DNA from 4 places in the Cytobacillus spongiae genome. Region 2 is predicted to be linked to each of the others. Evidence: riboswitches for the same ligand, from Rfam matches in the RefSeq annotation. Region 2 holds a riboswitch; each other region holds the start of a gene.
What was found. Region 2 has a riboswitch for cobalamin ahead of LS684_RS04765 (GNAT family N-acetyltransferase). Riboswitches for the same ligand answer to the same signal wherever they lie in the genome.
Positions count from the first base shown of each region.

Region 1 (5,309 bases), on a different replicon from region 2:
GCTGGAGGAAATGAAAAAGACATCACCAGAGGATGCCGGAAACCTATTTAATTATTTAAGTTATTGCAGTAAAATGTATGAGCTGACAATGAAAAGCTTTTACAAAAAGAGCATAAACGGCCTGCAGGATTTACGAACCATGCATCCTGTAAAGGAATTATTGCAGATGGATCCCATGAAATCAATGGATGCTGCCAATCGCAAATTCATCAAAGATAAGTACTGGCAGCAATTATTTAATTTCTTAATCATGTACGTAGGGTCTTCCCCATACCATGCACCCGCCATCATGTCACAGCTTACACATGTACAGTTAGGCCTTGGGGTTCATTATGTTAAAGGAGGAATGTACAAGATTGCCGAGGCAATGGCGAAAGTATTGGAGGAGTTGGGTGTAGAGGTCCACTTGAATTGTGAAGTGGAAGATATCCTTACATCTGGAAGCCGTGCTGAGGGAGTCCGTACGAAAATAGGAGAGGAGCTTAAGGCCGACATCGTCGTATCGAATTTAGAAGCCATTCCTTGCTACAAATCTCTTCTTGGGGATCATCATTCCTCCCAGAAGGAAGTAGATGAGTTAAGTAAGTATGCGCCTACTGTGTCAGGTCTTGTTTTACTTCTGGGTGTTGATCGGAAATATGACCACCTGGCACATCATAATTTCTTCTTCAGTGAGGATCCCCGTAAAGAGTTCAGGCAGATATTCGATGAAAATAAATTGGCGGATGACCCAACAATCTATATAGGTATTTCATCTAAGTCGGATCAGACGCAGGCTCCAGAAGGAAAAGAAAACCTTTTTGTGCTGACTCACGTTCCACCATTGAAAGAGGGAGAGGACTGGTCCCAATATAAAGAGTCCTACCGACTTAAAGTGCTTGAGAAGCTGGAGAAAATGGGAGTGACCAACTTACGGAACCATATTGAATACGAATATTCATTCACCCCGAATGACCTTCAAAACCTGTATGGTTCTAACGGTGGATCAATCTACGGTACAGTAACGGACCGAAAGCTGAATGGAGGATTTAAAATCCCGAATAAAAGCAGAGTGCTTTCAAATATGTATTTCGTGGGAGGGTCGACACATCCAGGTGGAGGTGTTCCGATGGTAACGCTCTCAGGACAACTGACGGCAGAATTGATTATAGACGAACAGGTGAAGGTCAATCGTTATATTGGATAAAAAAAGCCGGAGGGGTGGCTTGGCTGCCTTCCCTCCGGCTTTTCATCTCATTCCTTCAATTGTGCATTTACAGAATCAGAATTATTCACCTTTGCATCCTCTTTATCCGGGTAAGGATCAAAGAAATTCACTACTTTTCCTGGACCTTCAATCCCTATGACGGTCTCTTTATCTTCTCTGAAATCGTCTTGTTTCTTCATATCTAAAAACTCCTTCCTGCCAATTAGTTTGGCGAAAGAAACTCATTTCATTCTCCGGACATACACCGAAATTTGTCATCATCCACCTGTCTACTGTTTATTGCCAATGATCTTCTATAAATTCGTCACGCCCTGATTTAACCCGGTCTTCTTTATATTCAGCTGGATTCTTTTTATAGAATTTTTGATGATAGTCTTCAGCGGGATAGAATGTAGATGCAGGCAGGATTTGGGTGACAATCGGTTTTTTAAATCGGCCACTTTCCTCTATTTGTTTCTTCGTCATCTCCGCTTCTTTCTTTTGACGTTCGTTATGGTAGAAAATAGCTGTGCGATATTGATCACCCCGGTCATGGAATTGACCTCCATCATCTGTTGGATCAATTTGAGGCCAATACAGTTCCAATAATCTTTCATATGGGAAGAGAGAGGGATCGAAGGTGATTTGAACAACTTCATAATGTCCGCTGTGACCAGCTTTAATCTCTTCATAGGTCGGATCTTCAAGATGACCCCCTGAATAACCGGATACCACATCCACAATACCCGGCAATTCATCAAATGGTTTTACCATACACCAAAAACAACCTCCGGCAAAAGTGGCGATCTCAATCTTATCACTCATTTACAAAAACCCCCATCATATGTCGCTCTAAAGTAGTAAAGCAATAGCATGAGAAAGATTCTATCATGAAAGTGAAGAGGCGACAATCTTTTAGTTCGGCTCTTATAACCATTATGTTATATCATGCTGTTTTAAACAAAGTGTCTCCATTTCTTTGTCCACTAGAATGTGCATTGAATTCGAACAAGCCCCCTCAGCTTAGGGGAAGGTCGTACTTTCAAGGGGGATAACTCGGTACCATCTCATTGCCGTTCACTATTTTTTACACACAATTGATATATTAAGCATGCAGGCTCAAACCTACCTATCATTCAACAAATTTTTCAAAAAAGGAATTCACTAACCAACCGAACTTGTGTATAATTCATGTGAACGGAACAATTACATACGATATGAGATTAGGTGAAGCTGAAGTTCAAAGAAAGTTTTAGCTTCTTAAAAGGGAAGTTGGTGTAATTCCAACGCGGTCCCGCCACTGTAAATGGAAGTGAGCTGTGTGAATGCCACTGTACCAAAGGGTATGGGAAGGTGCAGCAAACAATGACCATGAGCCAGGAGACCTGCCTAATGTCTTTCGCACCAAATCTACGCGGATAGAAAGGTGTAATGTGCATGTTTGACAAAATGAATCATATCTATGCATCTTACACAACATCTCTGGCCCCGCTGGAGATGTTTTTTGTCTGACTAAACGTATCGTCACAGGAGGAGAAAAAGCATGAAACACTCGATCAAAGTCATATTCGCACTCTTACTTACTTTTGGGATCCTATCAGGTTGCGGAGCCGAAAGTGAAAATGTAAAAAAAGAAAAAGAGAATGAAGAGGTCAGTAAGGAACAATCTGATTTTCCCATTTCACTAAATGACGCCCTTGATAATAAAGTGACGCTTGAGGAGCAACCTAAGCATATTGTGTCATTGATCCCGAGTAATACAGAAATACTATTCGAGCTCGGTTTAAACGAGGAAATTGTAGGAGTATCGGATTTCGATAATTATCCCGAGGAAGCAGCTGATAAAGAGAAAATCGGTGGGATGGAGTTTAATGTGGAAAAAATCATCAGTCTAGATCCGGACTTGGTTCTTGCTCATGAATCCACCGCTATCTCGGCAGAAGAGGGGTTAGATCAGCTCCGAAATGCCGGTGTGACAGTATATATTGTCCAAGATGCCACTAGCTTTGAGGAAGTATATACCACGATGGAAAACATTGGGGTTCTCGTTGGGAAGAAAGAGGAAGCAGAATCCATCATTTCCCGCATGCAAACGGACCTTGAATCCATAAAGGATGAGACAAGTAAAGTAACGGAAAAGAAACGTGTGTATGTGGAAGTTTCCCCTGCACCGGACATCTATTCGACTGGAAAGAATACATTCATTGATCAAATGCTTACACTTGTGAATGCTGAAAATGTAATGAGTGACCAGGAAGGATGGGTACAGGTGAATCAGGAAGCAGTCATTGCATCTAATCCGGACACCATTATCACAACCTACGGATATTATAGCGAAAACCCTAAAGAACAAGTGATGAACCGGGAAGGATGGAAAGATGTGAATGCAGTTAAGAATGATGAAGTACGTGACGTACATTCAGACCTGGTCACACGTACTGGTCCGAGATTGGTTGAAGGAGTAGAGGAAGTTGCAAAGTCGATCTATCCGGAGTTATTTGCAGAATAAAATATGGATAACATACGGACTGGCTATAGTGTTCTTATTGATGGCAATCCTTGCTGGTATATCCATAGGTACTATTTCTGTACCTGCCAAGGATATATTGTTGATCCTTGGAGCAAAATGGATCGGTTTCAGATTACCTGATGAAATCGATCCAATGTATACAAACATTGTATATTCTATCAGATTGCCCCGGGTGATACTCGCACTACTGGTTGGAAGTTCACTGGCCATCGCCGGTGCCTCTTTCCAAGGCCTTTTGCGAAATCCATTGGCAGATCCATATACATTGGGAGTATCTTCAGGAGCATCTGTAGGGGCTGTTATTACATTGTTCTTTAATTGGAGCATTCCGTTCATTGGGAAGTTTACACTTCCCTTTTTCAGTATTGTCTGTTCAATTATCACTGTGTTTATTGTTTTATGGTTTGCACAAAAAGTGGAGAGGACCATGAAAGTCGAAACCATCATCTTGACGGGAATCATATTCAGTTCATTCTTAGGATCCCTCATTTCCTTAATGATCGCCCTGACAGGAGAAGAGTTAAGGCAAATCATCGGCTGGCTGCTCGGAAGCGTTTCGATGAGAGGGTGGGACTATATAGCGATTATATTCCCCTTTTTCATCATGGGAGTAATCTTATTGATCTTTAACGGTAAAGAATTGAATGGCATGAGCTTCGGAGAAGAACAGGCACACCATATCGGGATATCTGTACATAAGAGGAAGCTCATCATATTGATCGCTGGAAGCATCCTGACCGGAGCTGCGGTTGCCGTTTCAGGGACCATTGGATTCGTGGGTCTTGTGATCCCTCATTTTCTTAGAAGAATCGCAGGTCATGATCATCGGCATTTACTTCCCTTGTCGATCATTATAGGAGGTGGGTTTCTGGTGCTGGCAGATCTTATCTCAAGAACCATTATTGCGCCGACAGAACTTCCTATCGGCGTGATAACATCTTTGATTGGCGCTCCTATGTTTGCCTATATCCTATTAAAGAAAAGAGGTCTTACATCATGATGGATGTCAAAGGTGTCTCAGTAGGATACAGCGAAAAGAAAATTGTAGAGGACATGAACTTTCACATAGACAAGGGAGAATTCTTTGGAATCCTCGGTCCTAACGGGAGTGGAAAGACCACACTGTTAAAAGCGATGACAGGACTTCTACCCTTATTGGAAGGAAACATCACGTTAAAAGGAAAACAACTTCATCATTACTCTTCAAGAGAATTAGCCACACATGTTGCGGTACTTCCCCAGATTTCGACGGAAACCTTCTCATATGAAGTGAGGGAGACTGTGATGCTGGGGCGTTATGCACACCAGAAAGGGTTTTTAAAGGGGATGACTGAAAGGGATACCGAAATCGTTGAGAAGGTGATGGAGCAAACTGGCATTGCTTCTTTTCAGCACAGGTACCTCCATGAGCTGTCTGGAGGGGAACGGCAGCGGGTATTCCTTGCCCAGGCCCTTGCTCAGGAACCTCAGGTCCTGTTGCTAGATGAACCTACAAATCACCTGGATCTTGCCTATCAGAAATCCCTGCTGGATTTGATCAAACAACAAACGGTAGAAGAAAAACTGACTGTCATTGCTATCTTTCATGATTTA
Region 1 covers NZ_CP089998.1:525,246-530,554, reverse strand. Annotated here, with positions in the region: gene LS684_RS23205 (phytoene desaturase family protein) at 1-1,186, shown strand, start outside; gene LS684_RS23200 (hypothetical protein) at 1,234-1,386, opposite strand; gene msrA (peptide-methionine (S)-S-oxide reductase MsrA) at 1,484-1,999, opposite strand; cobalamin riboswitch at 2,395-2,593, shown strand; gene LS684_RS23190 (ABC transporter substrate-binding protein) at 2,730-3,695, shown strand; gene LS684_RS23185 (FecCD family ABC transporter permease) at 3,658-4,716, shown strand; gene LS684_RS23180 (adenosylcobinamide amidohydrolase) at 4,713-5,309, shown strand, end outside.
Region 1: it holds a riboswitch for cobalamin, as region 2 does, so the genes downstream of both, LS684_RS23190 (ABC transporter substrate-binding protein) here and LS684_RS04765 (GNAT family N-acetyltransferase) in region 2, are expected to answer to the same signal.

Region 2 (5,309 bases):
TGAATGAGGGTCATTCCGTGGGCAGCTTGATTATGATACGTATAGTTGGTTAAGGATAAACTTAGCACTTGACGCTGATTATTTTTTATTTCATATGAGCCCAGCATTTCCTTTACCGTTGACGGCTCCTCTCCTGCTTGTTCATTAATTAGCTTTTGAGTTTGAGAAACAATATCACGATTGATTTGGTGTTCAAATATGATTTCTTTCATACCAAAAATATGCGGATAATATACATTTTCTCTAGTTCCATCACTAACCATTCTTGTTGAAACTGCAACTGGAAATGTCATCGTCATGATGAATCCTCCTTCATAATCGCTGTTCCACACATTGTATTCTATACAGAACAAGGTTATGAGGAGGACTTATTGTAACAAGTATGATAATGACTCTCTTGTTTTATTTTTTCATACGAATTAATAAAGCAGCTATAAATAGGATAACTGCAATTAATAGTGCGGTTCCAGTACCTATTGAAGTAAATAGACTTAAGAGAATAATGATTACCCCGAGTAAAATTAATGTATTTGCCATTTGAATCTCCTCCATTCATAAATTCACTAGCATTTTTGTTTTCTTACTTGAATCTCTTATTCCCCCATTCATATAAGCAATAAACTTTTATATGAAAAATAACACTCTTTTTCATTTGGATCATACATATTCTATCGTCACATGACACAAACTACTAGAAAAAAATGGGTGGAGGATTTTATGGCATTTGTTATTTTTTTCTTTATCTCATGGTTTGTCATCGCGCTATTTGCCGTTACGAAGAAAAGTCTTTCGTTGTCTGCGAATACATTTGTTTTTCTTGTTGTATTAATCTTTAGTGTAAATTTCACCTGGATAATCGTCGATGAATTTGAGTGGGTAACAGTAGCCGAGAAAGCTTTACCCTATACGGCATATCTACTAACTAGAACTATCATCGTCCCTTTTGTTCTGCTATTGCATGTGAATTTTTACAATAATGCGGGAAATACTTCAAAGAAGGTCATAGTTATATTGGCGGCTGTTATATCACTATTATTTGTCAGTGTCCTCTCTCGTTCTTTAGGTATTACAGAATACATGGAATGGAATTATGGATATAGTGCCCTTTATTATCTATTTTTGAACGGAGTGGCTATACTTACATCTAAGCTTTACAAGTGGCTCTCTAGGAATGAGGTGAGCTTCTCATGATGCTTTGGGAATCCTTTGATCAAAATGAAATCTATATACTACTCTTATTCTCTGTTGCCTTAGGAGCTTTTCTGTTGTTTAAAAAGATTCTTCCCAGGTATATCACAATATTATTTTTAACGTGGGGCTTTGCGAGCTCTCTCTTATTTGATTTCACCATTGGCGGAGGATTTCATGACTACTATAAAGTAAACGACTCCAATCATTACGAGCTCTTTGATTTAATCACTTACTTTTCCTTTTCGTTTTTCGGCTATTTCTTTGTGTATTTTTATGAGAAATTTGCTATACAAAAAGTTACATTTATCCCCTATATCCTAGGCTGGACAGTTATCGGTTTAACGATGGAAAAATTGTCAACTATTATGGGTGTCATCCATTACCAAGATGGATATAGTATTCAATTCTCTGTAGTCGTATTTTTAATTGTACAGACCACAACGGCCCTGTATTATGAGCTAGTTAAGCGGAATTCAATATCTCCTGAAGGCAATTAGCTAACATTTGTTTAGATGGAAAAGAGCTTCTTCGGAAGCTCTTTTCCACCACATTCTGTTCTGAGCTTTCTCTAGCAACAGGGTCAAAGCAAATTGAAACCCACAAACGAGATTAATGTCCCTAGGTTTACCTAAAGCCCAACATCAATCCTTAAACAGCTTTCGTGACTCTTCTGGAACAAACACAACTTCTTGGATTTTATGGTCAGATGTTAGGTTGAGTAGCACCATTTCACCATTACTAAATTTCAGTAACTCGTAGGTCTGGAAACTCGTAGCACTGCTCATTCGTTGATATACTTGGTTTAGCACTTGTTCTGATAGTTGGTGCTCTCTTCCATCAGCAATGTAAGGCGAAATAATCTTTATATTATTCGTTCGAGCCGCTTCTTTAAACTGGATGCCTACTTCAACTGGACCTACTTTAGCGAACAGCACCTGATGGATGAGTAAATAGCATGAAGTTAAGACAGATAGATAACACCAAGACGGTTTTTCTTCGATTCATGTTTCATCACCCAAACTCATTTTCCCATTTATACCCTATAATCAACAGATATTTCAGACTTCTACTTTATTGCTTGGCTAATTTCTTAAACTCCTGATATTGTTCAGCCGTAATGCTACTTCCAATTCTAGCCATCATAAAGTTGGTTTCATAGAGGGCAATATCAGGATCTGTTGTTTCAAATTCGATGAATTCTGCTGACTTTAGTACATTTTTCAGAATTCTGCTATAAGGAAGCGGATCTCCATCTGTCATTCCCAGATCCCAGTGCCAACAATACTCCAATGACACAATGATAGATTGTACCATTTCATCTTCCTCAAATAACCCTTGTATAAGCCTTTTTCCTAGTCCTAAATTTCGAAAGGAAGGTGCTACCTCCATCACACCTACCATTTTAAGGTAGGGGAGTTTATGCCAGCGCTCATCCTCTTCTGGTGGAAGAATAATGGTGTATCCTACAATATAGTGCCCGGAGACAGCTAGGGTCATCATTGCATTTCCCCTCTCGATCGCCTTAATCATAGCCATTTGCTGATTTTCTGCTGGACGAAATCGGTTTAATTGTTCATGAAACGGAATCGTTTGTAACCTTCCTTTCATCTCCATTTGATCTTTAATCAACTCTACTTTCATAGTTCATCCCCCATTTCCATGAGGCAGAAAAAAACCACCTCTCTAATAAGAGAGATGGAAGATACACAACGTAGATTCATTAGCAAACAGACCTGTCGTCCCGCCAACACACCTCGTTGCATCTTCCTAGCTCCCGAAGAAGATACGACACATAAATAAGGCAGGTCTCCTGACTTGTGTTTCCTCCTACTCTAAGCCCTTCCCATCAGAAGACAGTGGCATGCTTATTTCGTCAACACTTACAGTTGCGGGAACAGTCCTGGATTTTCACCAGCTTCCCTTTTAAGTCCAAGTGGACACCTTATCTACCGGTAATATCATTATTTCATGTTGATACATTCTTTAAAAATATTGAATTTCCTGCCTATGAATAGGACTTTATCTATTCTTTGCCATTCTGTAATTTTTTCACCGATAAAAAATGCTGATACGCTCTAATCCTTTTATTAAGCTGATAAATTAATGGCCATGATAAGAGAAGAATCAATAACGCATAGCCATAAAATGCAGCTTCAAAGATGATGGCCCATCCACCGAAGAACAAATTCCCCATTAAATATATGAATAAAATTAACAATGACGTAATCATGTATTTTGTAATAAATGGAATCTTGCTACTTGTAAGTACTTTTACATGAACCCAAACAGAAATCACACAAGAAACCATGGCAATCACCATACTAAAGAAATAGCTTTCTACGGATGAAAATAAATTTTCTCCCATTAGAAAAAGAACGATTGCTCGGATCACCATACCTAAAACAGCTGATATGATAATTGCTTCTATAAAATATTTTTTCATCGCATCTTACCTCATTCCTAAAAACTCTTTAAACGGTCCAACAAAGCTTTTGGAAACTTCCACTTCTTTTTTTGAATGAACAAATTTGAGAAGCAGTCTGCGATTGAACCAAGGAATTATTTTCGCAACGGAATCAATGTTAACGATAAAGGAACGGTTTACTTTAATAAACCGTTCATTTGGCAAACGTTCCTCCAGTTGATAGAGTTTTTCTTTTAAACGATATACCTCTTTTGCTGTATGACATAATACGGCAGAATCCACTGCTTCAAAGTACAATACTTGCTCATGGTCAATCACATAAAATTCCTCATTGTGACTTCCAATAATTTTTGATGTAGCTGAGGTAGGGGCGAATGGCTTTAGAATTTCACCTAGCCTGTTCAGATCGTTCGGGTCGAACACAATGCATGGTAAAAAACCGCTATGAAGTCCCTCCTCCACCATGTAAAGATCCGCTTCTCGATAGATTTCTATTCCATATGGTTTTAATCGATTGATTAATTCCTCACGAATTTCATTTCTGCAAACAAGACCTACTCGCATTATAACTCCTTAATGATTCAGCTTTTTTCTTCGCTCCAAGCGATGTATATATACGATGGTTAGAGCTAATATCAGTATAATACAGCCAACCAAATATTTCCCGAACAATGAGTAAAAGGTCGTCACACCTTCTGTCGGAACGTGCCCCCTCATGACCCAGTGGTCTGTTGAGAAATGGTCCATTTTCGTTAAAACCTGACCTTTGTAATCGGTAATCATCGACATACCATTAACGGTTTGCGTAACAACATTCGCCCCGTTCTCAATCCCTCTGAAGTTTCCAACGATCGTATGGTAGGGAGAAAGTTCTCTCCAATCAGCAGATGGAATAAACAAGATATCTACCTTAAGCTCTCCAATTTGATCAACCACTGCAGGAAAATCCTTATCCCAGCATATAATCCCCGAAAGCCGGCCATATTCCGTATCAACGGTGGTCAATTCCTTATTCCCCATGACCGTATTTTCTACCGCATTGCCCCCATATTTATAATGCTCTAATGCTACATCTCCTTCAGGGTTAATGATATATAAGACATTTTCATTCGGTTCTTCCTCCGCTGTGAATATATAGGGAACGGTTAAAATGTAGACCTGATACTTCCTTGCAACCTTTTTTAGCTTATCTAAATACATGGATGTCTGTGATTCATCTATAACGATGACACCCTCTGAATGATGAATAATTTTGGCACCTGATTTTGCCTCAGCAACCGTCAATTCTAGCAGCCCATCCATTCGCTCTTCCGCTTTTTCAACAAAATCACTCATGTCCTTTTTGTGTAAAGTAAAGATTTCTAATACATCAGAGTCCGTTCGATCCACCGTATGAATTCCTGATACAGCAACCGTTTCTTCATGCTGATGGATATACATTCGCAAACCGCCTAAGGTAACAATGAGGGCAAGTGCTGTCACACTAATGATGGCCACTCTTCTTCGTTTGGTAAAATCCAAACTTACCCAATAAATAATGGATGCTACCCATGTAATGAGAAAGGTAATTCCTGTAACCCCTATAAAGGACGCAAACTGAGCAATTGGCAACATATCATGCTGCGAATAGCCTAACACCCCAAAGGTGCCATACGGATTAAAATATACATTTGTAAAGTCTAATAGGGAGTAA
Region 2 covers NZ_CP089997.1:904,269-909,577, reverse strand. Annotated here, with positions in the region: gene LS684_RS04780 (DUF3298 and DUF4163 domain-containing protein) at 1-299, opposite strand, end outside; gene LS684_RS24095 (hypothetical protein) at 403-537, opposite strand; gene LS684_RS04775 (hypothetical protein) at 718-1,191, shown strand; gene LS684_RS04770 (hypothetical protein) at 1,188-1,688, shown strand; gene LS684_RS04765 (GNAT family N-acetyltransferase) at 2,263-2,832, opposite strand; cobalamin riboswitch at 2,975-3,151, opposite strand; gene LS684_RS04760 (hypothetical protein) at 3,215-3,634, opposite strand; gene LS684_RS04755 (LytTR family DNA-binding domain-containing protein) at 3,641-4,180, opposite strand; gene LS684_RS04750 (nitrilase-related carbon-nitrogen hydrolase) at 4,190-5,309, opposite strand, start outside.

Region 3 (5,309 bases), 650 kb from region 2:
TACTGTATAAGAGAAGGATTGGGAAGCATGCTGAGGAAGTACAGCAACAAGCTTTGCTAATTCTTTCGCTGAATATGCTTGCAATTCCTTATCCTTTAAACGGATACTTCCCTTTCGATACGGCAATAGGCCGCTCAATATTTTCAATAAAGTTGTTTTGCCACTTCCATTCGGACCAAGTATCCCAAAGAACTCACCTTTATCAACTTCAAATGTGATCATATCCACGACGGATTCAGTAGAATACCCTCCAGCAATCTGTTCTACCTTTAACATCTGCTACCCACTTCTTTCTGTTCGTTTTCTTCGAATTAAGATCATGGCAAATACTGGTGCTCCAATGATAGCCGTTATAACCCCAATTGGTAGCTCAGTCGGTGAAATAATCGTCCTCGATATCAAATCGGTCAAAATCAAAAAGCCTGCGCCAATAATTGCGGATAAAACGAGTAAATGGCGATGATCAGGCCCCCACAAAAGCCTGACAAAATGAGGAATAACTAATCCAACAAATCCAATCGTTCCAGAAACTGCAACAGCGGCCCCCGTTAAAATGGAACCTGCAATTAGAATAACCATTTTGCGGCGCTGCACGTTTACGCCTAAGTGCTGTGCCCGCTCTTCTCCAAAGGACATCGCATTGAGTTCGTTTGTATTGAACAATAAGATAAGCGTCCCAATGATAAAGAACGGAATGATTATCTCAATATAGGCCCAGCCTCTCATAGACACACTTCCCAAAAGCCAGCCAATAATCTGTCTTAATTCGTCCCCTGTTAAAGCGATCATCAACGAAATCAATGCTCCTAAAAAGGAACTAAAAATAATGCCCGTTAATATTATGGTTTCCACTCTCATCGAGCGTTCAATGGTTCGTGCAAATAAGAGAACCACAAAAACAGTCACAAACGAAAAGGCAATACTAAAGATCGGCAAGGTATATAAGCCCATAACAGGAAGGCTTATTTGGAAAAAGAGCGTTAACACGGCTCCGACTGAAGCACCCGAAGAAACACCAAGCGTATACGGGTCGGCTAATGGATTTCTTAATAAGCCTTGAAAGGCTGCTCCTGCCATCGCAAGAGATGCTCCCACGAGACCCGCTAACAGCACTCGGGGTAAGCGAATATTTAAAACAATGTTTTCATACATTCCCTCTATAGAAGAAGTGTCAATTGGAAAAACCGCTGACAAGATCAGCTTAATAATGTCAAAAATAGGTACTGAAACAGTACCTATTGAGATTCCAAGTAGCAAGCTAGTGGTGAAGAATCCACAAGCTACTACATATGCAATTAACTTATTACTGATTAAAGACTTCTGGGTAGATTGTTTTTGCAAGCTCCTCTACTCCTTCTACGAGTCTAGGACCTGGGCGAGTCACCAGATCGGAATGAACATCGAATACCAGTTGATTCTGAATCGCACTTACACCTTGCCAGCCTTCTCTTGCAAGCACTTGTTGTACTGCATTCTCTGTATAATACCCATAAGTTGTAATAATTACCTCAGGATTTAACGAGATAATCGTTTCTTGTTCCAACATTGGCCATCCATCTAGATTACCTGCTACGTTTTTCGCATGAATAATAGAAAGCATTTCATCAATGAATGTATTTTTACCAGCTGTAAAGATTTCAGGAGCACCTGAGACCTCCACAAAAACGTTTTTCTCCTCTGAAACTTCTGCAACTTTCGTTTTAATTTCTTCCACTTTCGCTTTCATATCCGCAACCATTTGTTCTGCTTTTGCTTTTTCTCCAGTCGCTTGGCCAATGGTAATAATCGTTTCATATGTTGTTTCGAAGCTTGTAGCATCTTCTACTACAAAAACAGGTATTCCTGAATCCTTTAATTGTTGTAATCCTTCTTTTGAATTATGTGCACCTGATGCATGCGCTAACACTAGGTCTGGCTCTAAAGAGATGATTTTCTCTACATTAAACTCCATTCCACCGATTTTTTCCTTTGTCATTGCATCCTCTGGATAATTGTCAAAATCAGTTACACCGACTACTTCTTCTCCAAGTCCTAGCTCGTAAATAATCTCCGTATTACTAGGAATAAGCGAGACAATTTTCTCTGGTTTCTTTTCAATAACGATTTCTTCATCTAATGCGTCTGTTAATGTAACAGGAAAGGCAGCTTCTTCTTGATTAGCTTCTGTTTGTACCTCTTCCTTTACATCTTCCTTCTCTGTACCGCAGCCAGTCATAATCCCTACGGCCAATAGAAGAGTTAATACGATTGAATACCACTTTTTCATGTCTAATCCCCCTTGTCTATTTCATAAAACGTGAGTTGAGGAAATAAAAAAACATCTCCCATAAATAGAAGATGCTTGTATGACTCGTCATCGATACAAAAAACCGATAGATATGACCGTCACACACCTTCCCATCCTCGTAGGTTACTAGTGTATCCGATGTAGGCAGGTCTCCTGGCTCATGGTCATAGCAGACGCTACACCTTCCCGTACTTCTTGCCGTACAGTGGTATCAGTAGCTTGCTCCCATTTACAGTGGCGGGACCGCGTTGGAGTTACACCAACTTCCCTTTTAAGTCTTTTTTTAAAAGGGGAGGTTTCATCTACCTTCCCTTAAAAGACACCTCATCAATTTTTATTTATTTTTCCAATCACTTAAAATTACACTATAGCCTTGCAGAATTTGCAATGCTTTTTTCTAAAATTCTACAAATTTCTCTGTTCATCTGAAACGATAGGTGCTTCTACTGATAGTTGCTGCCCTATGAATATTTCCTCAAGGGTAATATGACAGGCCCTCCCATAGAGCTTTACCCCTGACTGACTTGCCTCAGCTAATGCATGAGAAAAAATAGGATCAATATGAGGAGCTGTTGTCACTTGCTCCACATCATCTCGTTGCGCAACGAATAAGATAGCTGTTTGGTATTTGCCTTCCTCTACAATTTGAGCGAGCTCCTTCACATGCTTCGCCCCCCTAGCAGTTACCGCATCCGGAAACATCCCTACCCCATTTTCAGCCAGCGTGACGCTCTTAACCTCTAATAAAAGCTGCTCCCCTGCTTGATTCTCAAGTAAGAAATCCCAGCGTGATTGACCATATGTATATTCTGACCTTATATACCTCCAAGCAGAAAACTCCTCAAGCAACCCTTCCTTTAATGCTATTTCAATGAGTTGATTAGGGAAGGTTGTATTAATAGATATATAGCCTTCTTTGACTGGGTTTTCACATAAAACTGCTGTCCATTTCGTTTTTCGATGCGGGTGATTGTTGCCAAGTACCCACACTTTATTTCCTGGAATGAGCAACTCCTTTAACCTCCCAGGGTCAGCCAAATGGACATCTGCTAAGTCCGATTCTCCTTCTATTCTCACCCGAATAATAAAGCGATTCGGCCTTTCAACAAACGTTGCTTCCTGCAGGATTTCTGGGAATGTAATACTAGCCTTCATTAGTAATCCTCCTTTACCTTGGAAATGATTGATTGTATTGTTTCGTTAAAAAATGAGTCCCGCTAAGAGATCAATGCAACACTATCACCATCATTTCTCCATTGTTTCCACTTTCGCTCTATTCCCCCTATAATCTGCACCATCAACTTCTCTCAAAAATTGCAAAAAAGCCTGGCACAGCAGCCAAGCTCTTTACAGATGTGTATAGACTCTCCATTGTTTTACTTTTTTATCGAAAACGAGCTTTGCATTACATTTATTGCTGGCTTCTTTTTCAAATGCATCATACATATCATCCATATTCGCATAATCACCGACTAGCCAAATGGGAATGACGATTCGTGACCGATTCTGCTCTGCATGCCGAAGTGAAATGACAATACCTTCCTTCATCATATCCTTAAGCGAGACAATTACCTCATCAGGGACGGCTGGAAACGACTTCCTTTTCTTAAATCCAAGTAGTGATTTCTCTAGCTTCATTTCTCCCATTTTACTTGAGATGACGTTTCCGACCATATAATAGAACGCATTCATATCTCTGTAGTAGGTTTTATTAAACCACCCATCATCGTGAGCTAAGTAGGCATATTTATTATTTAAATGGTTGTAAAACGGCAAGCGCAAATGCTCCTTTAAATGACTTAGATAAAGGAGCTCGGCTAGCTCTTGACCTGGTAGCTGATTTAACCCCTCCACCTCTTCAAAATCAATCCAGCAAAAGTCTCCATACCCGTAAACATCTTCCTCAATTAATTTACTCACTTTATCCGCTGGAACAAATTCATGGAGGGTATGTAAATTAAAATCCCCTTCATCAAAGCGATGCTTTAAAAGCAAGAGGTTGTTAAGCTTTTCAGGCACAGATACTGCAAATTCCGCAAATTCAATTCCATATGACATCACATATTGATCATTTTCATTTAAATGAAGATACAAAAGTTCACGAATATGATTATGGTTTCTCTTCAATCAAGACCCTCCCCCAAAAACGTAGATATCCCTTCTGCACAAGGGGTTCTGCCCTATCATTCAATTAGAAAAAACAGCTAAATTCAACAAGCTGCTCCGTCCTTCATCTACATATTTTTTAATTTTACCAAAATCTCCTCGAAATATCTTATTTGAGGGATGAGAACTTTAGAAAAAAACAATTCTCACTCATTATGATATTTCTAAAGAAAAATAAGCGATAAGTTCGTTCCTGCAGCTTCATCTCATTAAAGGGTTCAAAAGCAACATTTTAGTAAAATATAGCGACTGTTGAAACCATCAATCGTGCGCGTTCGTCTAATTATACAGACAGAATAAACGGTTAACAATCAGAATATTTTAAGAAGGAAGAAAGAATTTAATTGTATGAAATTTTTTCCTTTGTTACGATGAAAGTAAGATTAAGAACGAAACTAGGTGTTGGACAAATGGAACAATCCAAAAGACCTTCAGAGCGGTTTGACTGGAGCCTAGCTCTCCTTTTACTATTATTTTCTCTTGTAAGCTGTGTGGCCATCTATAGCGCACAAACAACTGGACAATATGATAATAATTATTTTTTAAGACAAATATTTTGGTACGTTGTCGGTTGCGTGATTATTGCTGTTGTGATGTTCTTTGATAGTGAACAGTATCGCAGGCTTTCCTGGATTCTGTATGGTCTTGGAATTTTACTCCTTATCGCAGTAGTAGTTGCCCCTGAATCCATTGCACCCGAACGAAATGGGGCAAAAAGCTGGTTTGTCCTACCTGGTTTAGGCAACATTCAGCCTTCCGAGTTTGTAAAAACATTTCTCATTCTGGCTTTAAGCAATCTTATCGCCACCCATCATGAACAATTTATCTTAAAGACATGGAAAACTGATTTTTATTT
Region 3 covers NZ_CP089997.1:249,374-254,682, reverse strand. Annotated here, with positions in the region: gene LS684_RS01380 (adenosylcobinamide amidohydrolase) at 1-276, opposite strand, end outside; gene LS684_RS01375 (FecCD family ABC transporter permease) at 280-1,341, opposite strand; gene LS684_RS01370 (ABC transporter substrate-binding protein) at 1,304-2,266, opposite strand; cobalamin riboswitch at 2,413-2,629, opposite strand; gene sfsA (DNA/RNA nuclease SfsA) at 2,693-3,442, opposite strand; gene LS684_RS01360 (hypothetical protein) at 3,635-4,414, opposite strand; gene rodA (rod shape-determining protein RodA) at 4,864-5,309, shown strand, end outside.
Region 3: it holds a riboswitch for cobalamin, as region 2 does, so the genes downstream of both, LS684_RS01370 (ABC transporter substrate-binding protein) here and LS684_RS04765 (GNAT family N-acetyltransferase) in region 2, are expected to answer to the same signal.

Region 4 (5,309 bases), 1.4 Mb from region 2:
TAAACGTCAATTAAAAAACCAATTAAAAATCCAACTGCTGCACCAATCAGCCCCCAATAAATAGGTCCCCATTTTAAATTGAAGCCAATGCTTGCTCCGATAACAGAAAGAGCCGTTCCAAGTGCAGCTCCTTTATCAAATAAACTAACTCCATCTGACTTATGAAGGGTGTCAAATAGCCTGCGTTCTTGTTTGCGATTATCTAATGGGACAGCAAGAATTTGCTCATTGTCGATTCCATATTCTTCAAGTGCAGATAATGCAAGTTCTACATAAGGGGAACTCTCAAAAGTAGAGAATACAAGCATCATCTCACCTTCCTTTCTATGATCTTACTGCCATGTTCTATCCTTATTTTTGCTGTGTGATGCCAATCAAATGCTTTTGATAGGTTTTGCGAAGCCATTGTTTTTGATCAAGGATGTATAATTTATTTTGCTCTACGGTATTTATGTATGCATCATAAATAGCGAACCCATAGACAGATGGAATAAACATAAACCATTCTTTGTTTATCACCTGAATCATTTGGAGAGGGTTTCCTATGAAGAGGTAATAAATGGATTCCAAGAAGTTTGAAAAATAGAATATGATTAAGGTCCATAGCAATAGAAAAAAACTATTAATAATTTGAAAATTATACAGTTGCCCGAGCCCAGGTAAGAGCATGGACCAAAGTACTGCGTTTAGAGGAATGTTTTTATTGTAGTAATTGATGGCCATACCAGAAATGGTGAATCCACTAGAACTTAAATTACTTAACACGGCGATCTTGTTAAGACTAATTGCTGAGCGGTAGCTATCCCATATGGAAAAAAGATAGACAGGGATATAAAGCAACATCCATTGCTTATCGAGGATTTGTCCTGCTTTAGACCAATCGCCAGTAAACGAGTGCACAATAGCAATATTAATATTGGATTGTGTATTTACAAGTATTTCCCACATAAAGAGAATAATTCCTCGGAGATGCTTTCCGAGCAAAATATGTCCAAAACCAGGTAATGCAGCAGACCACCAAGCAATTATATATGGGTTACGTTGATGAATAATATTCGTTCCATATTTGGTTAAAAGAGCTTTTTGAAACCGGGGATGTGTTTGTGAATGATGTGTATTCATAACCCTTCCTTATGCCATGTATGATAGATTAATTGTCATGTATAGATTTCCCCAAGAATGAAAAAAAATCCATAAATAGAGAAAGTGAAGAGATTTTTAAGGAGTAATTGAACGTATATCGTAACTGCTCCAGTATGTGCCTGTAGAACTACTAAAAAATGATTGTCAAATGTTGTAGATTATATTATACTCAAAACAACACAATATTTAGTACAAAGTACTGTTTGTAATACTATATATGGTTAATAACCGTTAATGAAGGTGTCTGAATAGACTTAATAGGGAATCTGGTGGAAATCCAGAACTGTCCCCGCAACTGTAAGCGTGACGAATAAAGTATCCACTGTCGTTTGATGGGAAGGGCTTTTAGTAGGATGATCGCGAGTCAGGAGACCTGCCTTCTTTAAAGCGTGTTATCTTCTTCGGGAATTGGGAAGGTAAAGACGAGGGTATGATGATTAGATAGGTCGATTCGTTATCTATGATATATATTCTGCGCCTTTTATAGCCCATCCTCAATTTGAGTGATGGGCTTTTTATTGTGCAAAACCCAATTCTCCTGCCGCAATAATCGAAAACTATTGTTAGAAAAGAGGAGAAGTATGATCGAACAACTATCTACCGACGTATCTAGAACAATTCAGACGAAGTTAGTTTTACCCCCTGATACAAATCATATGGGAACAATCTTTGGAGGAACGGTTTTGTCGTACATTGACGAAATTGCTGCTGTTGCCGCTATGAAGCATAGTCAAAAAGTCGTTGTAACAGCCTCGATTGATCGAGTCAATTTCCTTTCATCTGCTAGAGTTGGGGATATTTTAACGCTAGAGGGTGTTGTAGTTTACACCGGAAAAACGTCTATGGAGGTCTACGTAAAAGTCGAGTGTGAACATTTAGATACAAGGGAACGTAGGCTAACAACTGAAAGCATGTTAACCATGGTTGCGATTGATGAAAAAGGAAAACCAAGCCAAGTGCCTCAAATCGTTCCGCAAACGGTTAAAGAAAAAGAGCTATATGATCAAGCAAAAGCGAGAAGGATAAAAAGATAATAGGGGGACCAATCATGCAACAGTTGAAATCAGACTTAAATCAAGTCTTAGAAACAGTAAAGCGTTTTTCAATTGAATACGGTGTCAATACATCAGACCTCGAGGAGGAGTTAATTGGAAAAAATTCATCTTCAATCCAAGAAGCAGCTTTATACTATGCATTGAATGAAATATCAATGGATAAGCCCAATTGGACGTACCTAGCTGCTAGAGTATACATACAAAGCTTGTATGAAAAGGTGGCAGCAGTGAGGGGGTATTCTGCTGAAACAAAATACGGGGATTTTTATCGATTAATTCAACATTTAACAGAGATTGGTGTTTATTCACGCGTGATAGTAGAAACATATAGCAAGCCTGAGATTGAAGAGCTAGGAAAGACGATCAATCCGGAGAAAGATTCCTTATTTAATTATATTGGGATCTTCTTGTTAGCCGATCGCTATTTAGCAAAAGATTATGAAAAGAACATCTATGAGCTTCCACAAGAGCGATTTATGTTAATTGCAATGGATTTAATGAGAAATGAATCAAAAGATCAACGATTAGAGCTTGTAAAAGAAGCATACTGGGCATTAAGTAATTTATATATGACCGTCGCAACTCCAACCCTTTCAAATGCAGGTAAGTCATATGGACAGCTGTCTTCTTGTTTTATTGACACAGTGGATGATTCGCTAGATGGAATATATTTAAACAATTGGGATATTGCTCGTTTAAGTAAAGATGGTGGAGGAATTGGCCTTTACTATGGAAAGGTACGAGCGCTAGGTTCAGATATTAAGAAGTTTAAAGGGAATTCATCTGGCGTAGTTCCTTGGATTCGGTTAGTGAATGACACAGCTGTGAGTGTGGATCAGCTTGGTCAGAGGCAAGGGGCAATTGCCGTCTATTTAGATGTGTTTCATAAGGATATTATGAATGGATTCCTCGATTTGAAGACAAATAATGGGGACGAACGCCGGAAGGCACATGACATTTTTACAGGTGTTACAATTCCGGATTTATTTATGAAAAAGCTGCAAGAGCTTGATGAAAATGGAAGAAGCATTGGGGAATGGCATACATTTTGTCCGCATCAGGTAAAGCAAATAATGGGATGGAAGGATGAAAATGGACAGGCTTTAGGACTTGAAGATTTCTACGATGAAACAGACCGTAAGTGGTTTACTGACAAATATATAGAAGCGATGAATCACCCACTTCTGCCTCGCAAAACGTACCGTGCAATGGATATAATGGCAAGAATAATGGTCGCACAACTTGAATCAGGTACACCTTATATGTTTTATCGTGATGAAGTTAATCGACAAAATCCGAATAAGCATCTAATGGGAATAGGGAAAACATCTATCTACTGTAGTAATTTATGCACGGAAATTACACAAAATATGTCTCCTACAACGATCCAGAATGAATACGAAGATGAAGAAGGAAATATCGTAATCGTAAGAAAACCAGGGGACTTTGTCGTATGCAATCTCTCGTCCATTCATCTTCCAAATGCAGTGAAGGCAGAGGTGTTGGATCGATTGATACGGATTCAAGTTCGAATGCTAGATAATGTAATTGATATAAACCATCTAAGTGTAGGCCAAGCTAGAAAAACAAATGAAACGTATCGAGCAATTGGGCTAGGGACGTTTGGCTGGCATCATTTACTCGCAGTAAATGGAATCCATTGGGAGTCCGAAGAAGCGGTCGCATATGCGGATAAGCTGTATGAAGACATTGCCTATCATGCCATTCAATCTTCCATGGAAATGGCAAAAGAAAAAGGAGCATATGCAAGATTCGAAGGCTCTGAATGGGAAACAGGGACATATTTTAACCGGAAGGGCTATACATCAGCTAGATGGGAAAATCTAAAAGAAGATATACAACAATATGGAATGCGAAATGGCTGGTTACTTGCGGTTGCCCCGAATTCCTCAACTGCAAAGATTGGTGGTTCAACCGATGGAATTGATCCGTTGTATGCGGTTGAATTTGCAGAAGAAAAGAAGAACTTCAAGTTTAAAGTGACTGCTCCAGAGCTCACGCACAATACGTATCCATACTATATGAAAGCACGCCATGAGCTAAACCAGCATTGGAGTATTAGACAAAATGCAGCTAGACAACGACATATTGACCAATCGATCAGCTTTAATATATATGTGCGACATGATATTAAAGCGAAAGAATTGCTGCAGCTCCATATAGATGCATGGAAGTTAGGGTTAAAAACAACTTACTATGTAAGAAGTACATCTCAAGGGGAAATTGAAGAATGTGAAGCTTGCCATAGTTAACGCCATCAGTAGCGAAAAGGAGGAATTCAAATGGAAGCCCACCAAGTATTAACTAAAATAAAACTATTAAACCCAGAATATCCGAATAAAGCAACTGGTGTCATCAATGGGAAATGCTCAGGGATTTTAAACTGGAATGATATCGCCTATCCACAAATGTATCAAATGTACCAAACCTTACTTGCGAATTTTTGGAAGGCACAGGAAATAAACATGCAAGATGATATCAAACAATGGGATGATTTAAACAGCACGGAAAAAGATGTGTTTTTGAGGATTAATACAAGTCTTGCCTCATTGGATAGCTTGCAAACACCGACGATGTCGCAGGTAATGGACTATATTACTGATTCCAGCTTTAAAGCGATATTTGCGGTGATTTCCCAGCAGGAAGCTGTGCATAATGAGTCATATTCTTATATATTTAGTTCATTAATTCCTACTGATGAGCAAAAAGCTCGCTTTGAAGAGGTAAAGAAGGATCCGATTCTCCTCAAACGAAACGGAGTAATTTTAGGCGCATATGAAAAATTTCGAAATGAACCGACTCCACAACATTTATTTGAGCTGGCTATTCACTCCATTAATTTAGAAGGCATTTATTTTTACGCAGGATTCGCTTTTTTCTATCATTTAGCAAGGCAACAGAAAATGTTAAAAACAAGTACGATGATTAGCTACATTCAAAGAGATGAAATGCAGCATGCCTACTTTATGACACAGTTTATTCGAATTCTATTAACCGAAAATAAACGTATCCATACTGAAGATAATATTCAATTTATCTATCAATCCATAGATGAAGCGGTGAAGCTAGAAAAAGAATGGGCGAATCATA
Region 4 covers NZ_CP089997.1:2,334,405-2,339,713, reverse strand. Annotated here, with positions in the region: gene LS684_RS11805 (glycine zipper family protein) at 1-311, opposite strand, end outside; gene LS684_RS11800 (hypothetical protein) at 352-1,122, opposite strand; cobalamin riboswitch at 1,365-1,538, shown strand; gene LS684_RS11795 (acyl-CoA thioesterase) at 1,725-2,177, shown strand; gene LS684_RS11790 (ribonucleoside-diphosphate reductase subunit alpha) at 2,192-4,471, shown strand; gene LS684_RS11785 (ribonucleotide-diphosphate reductase subunit beta) at 4,502-5,309, shown strand, end outside.
Region 4: it holds a riboswitch for cobalamin, as region 2 does, so the genes downstream of both, LS684_RS11795 (acyl-CoA thioesterase) here and LS684_RS04765 (GNAT family N-acetyltransferase) in region 2, are expected to answer to the same signal.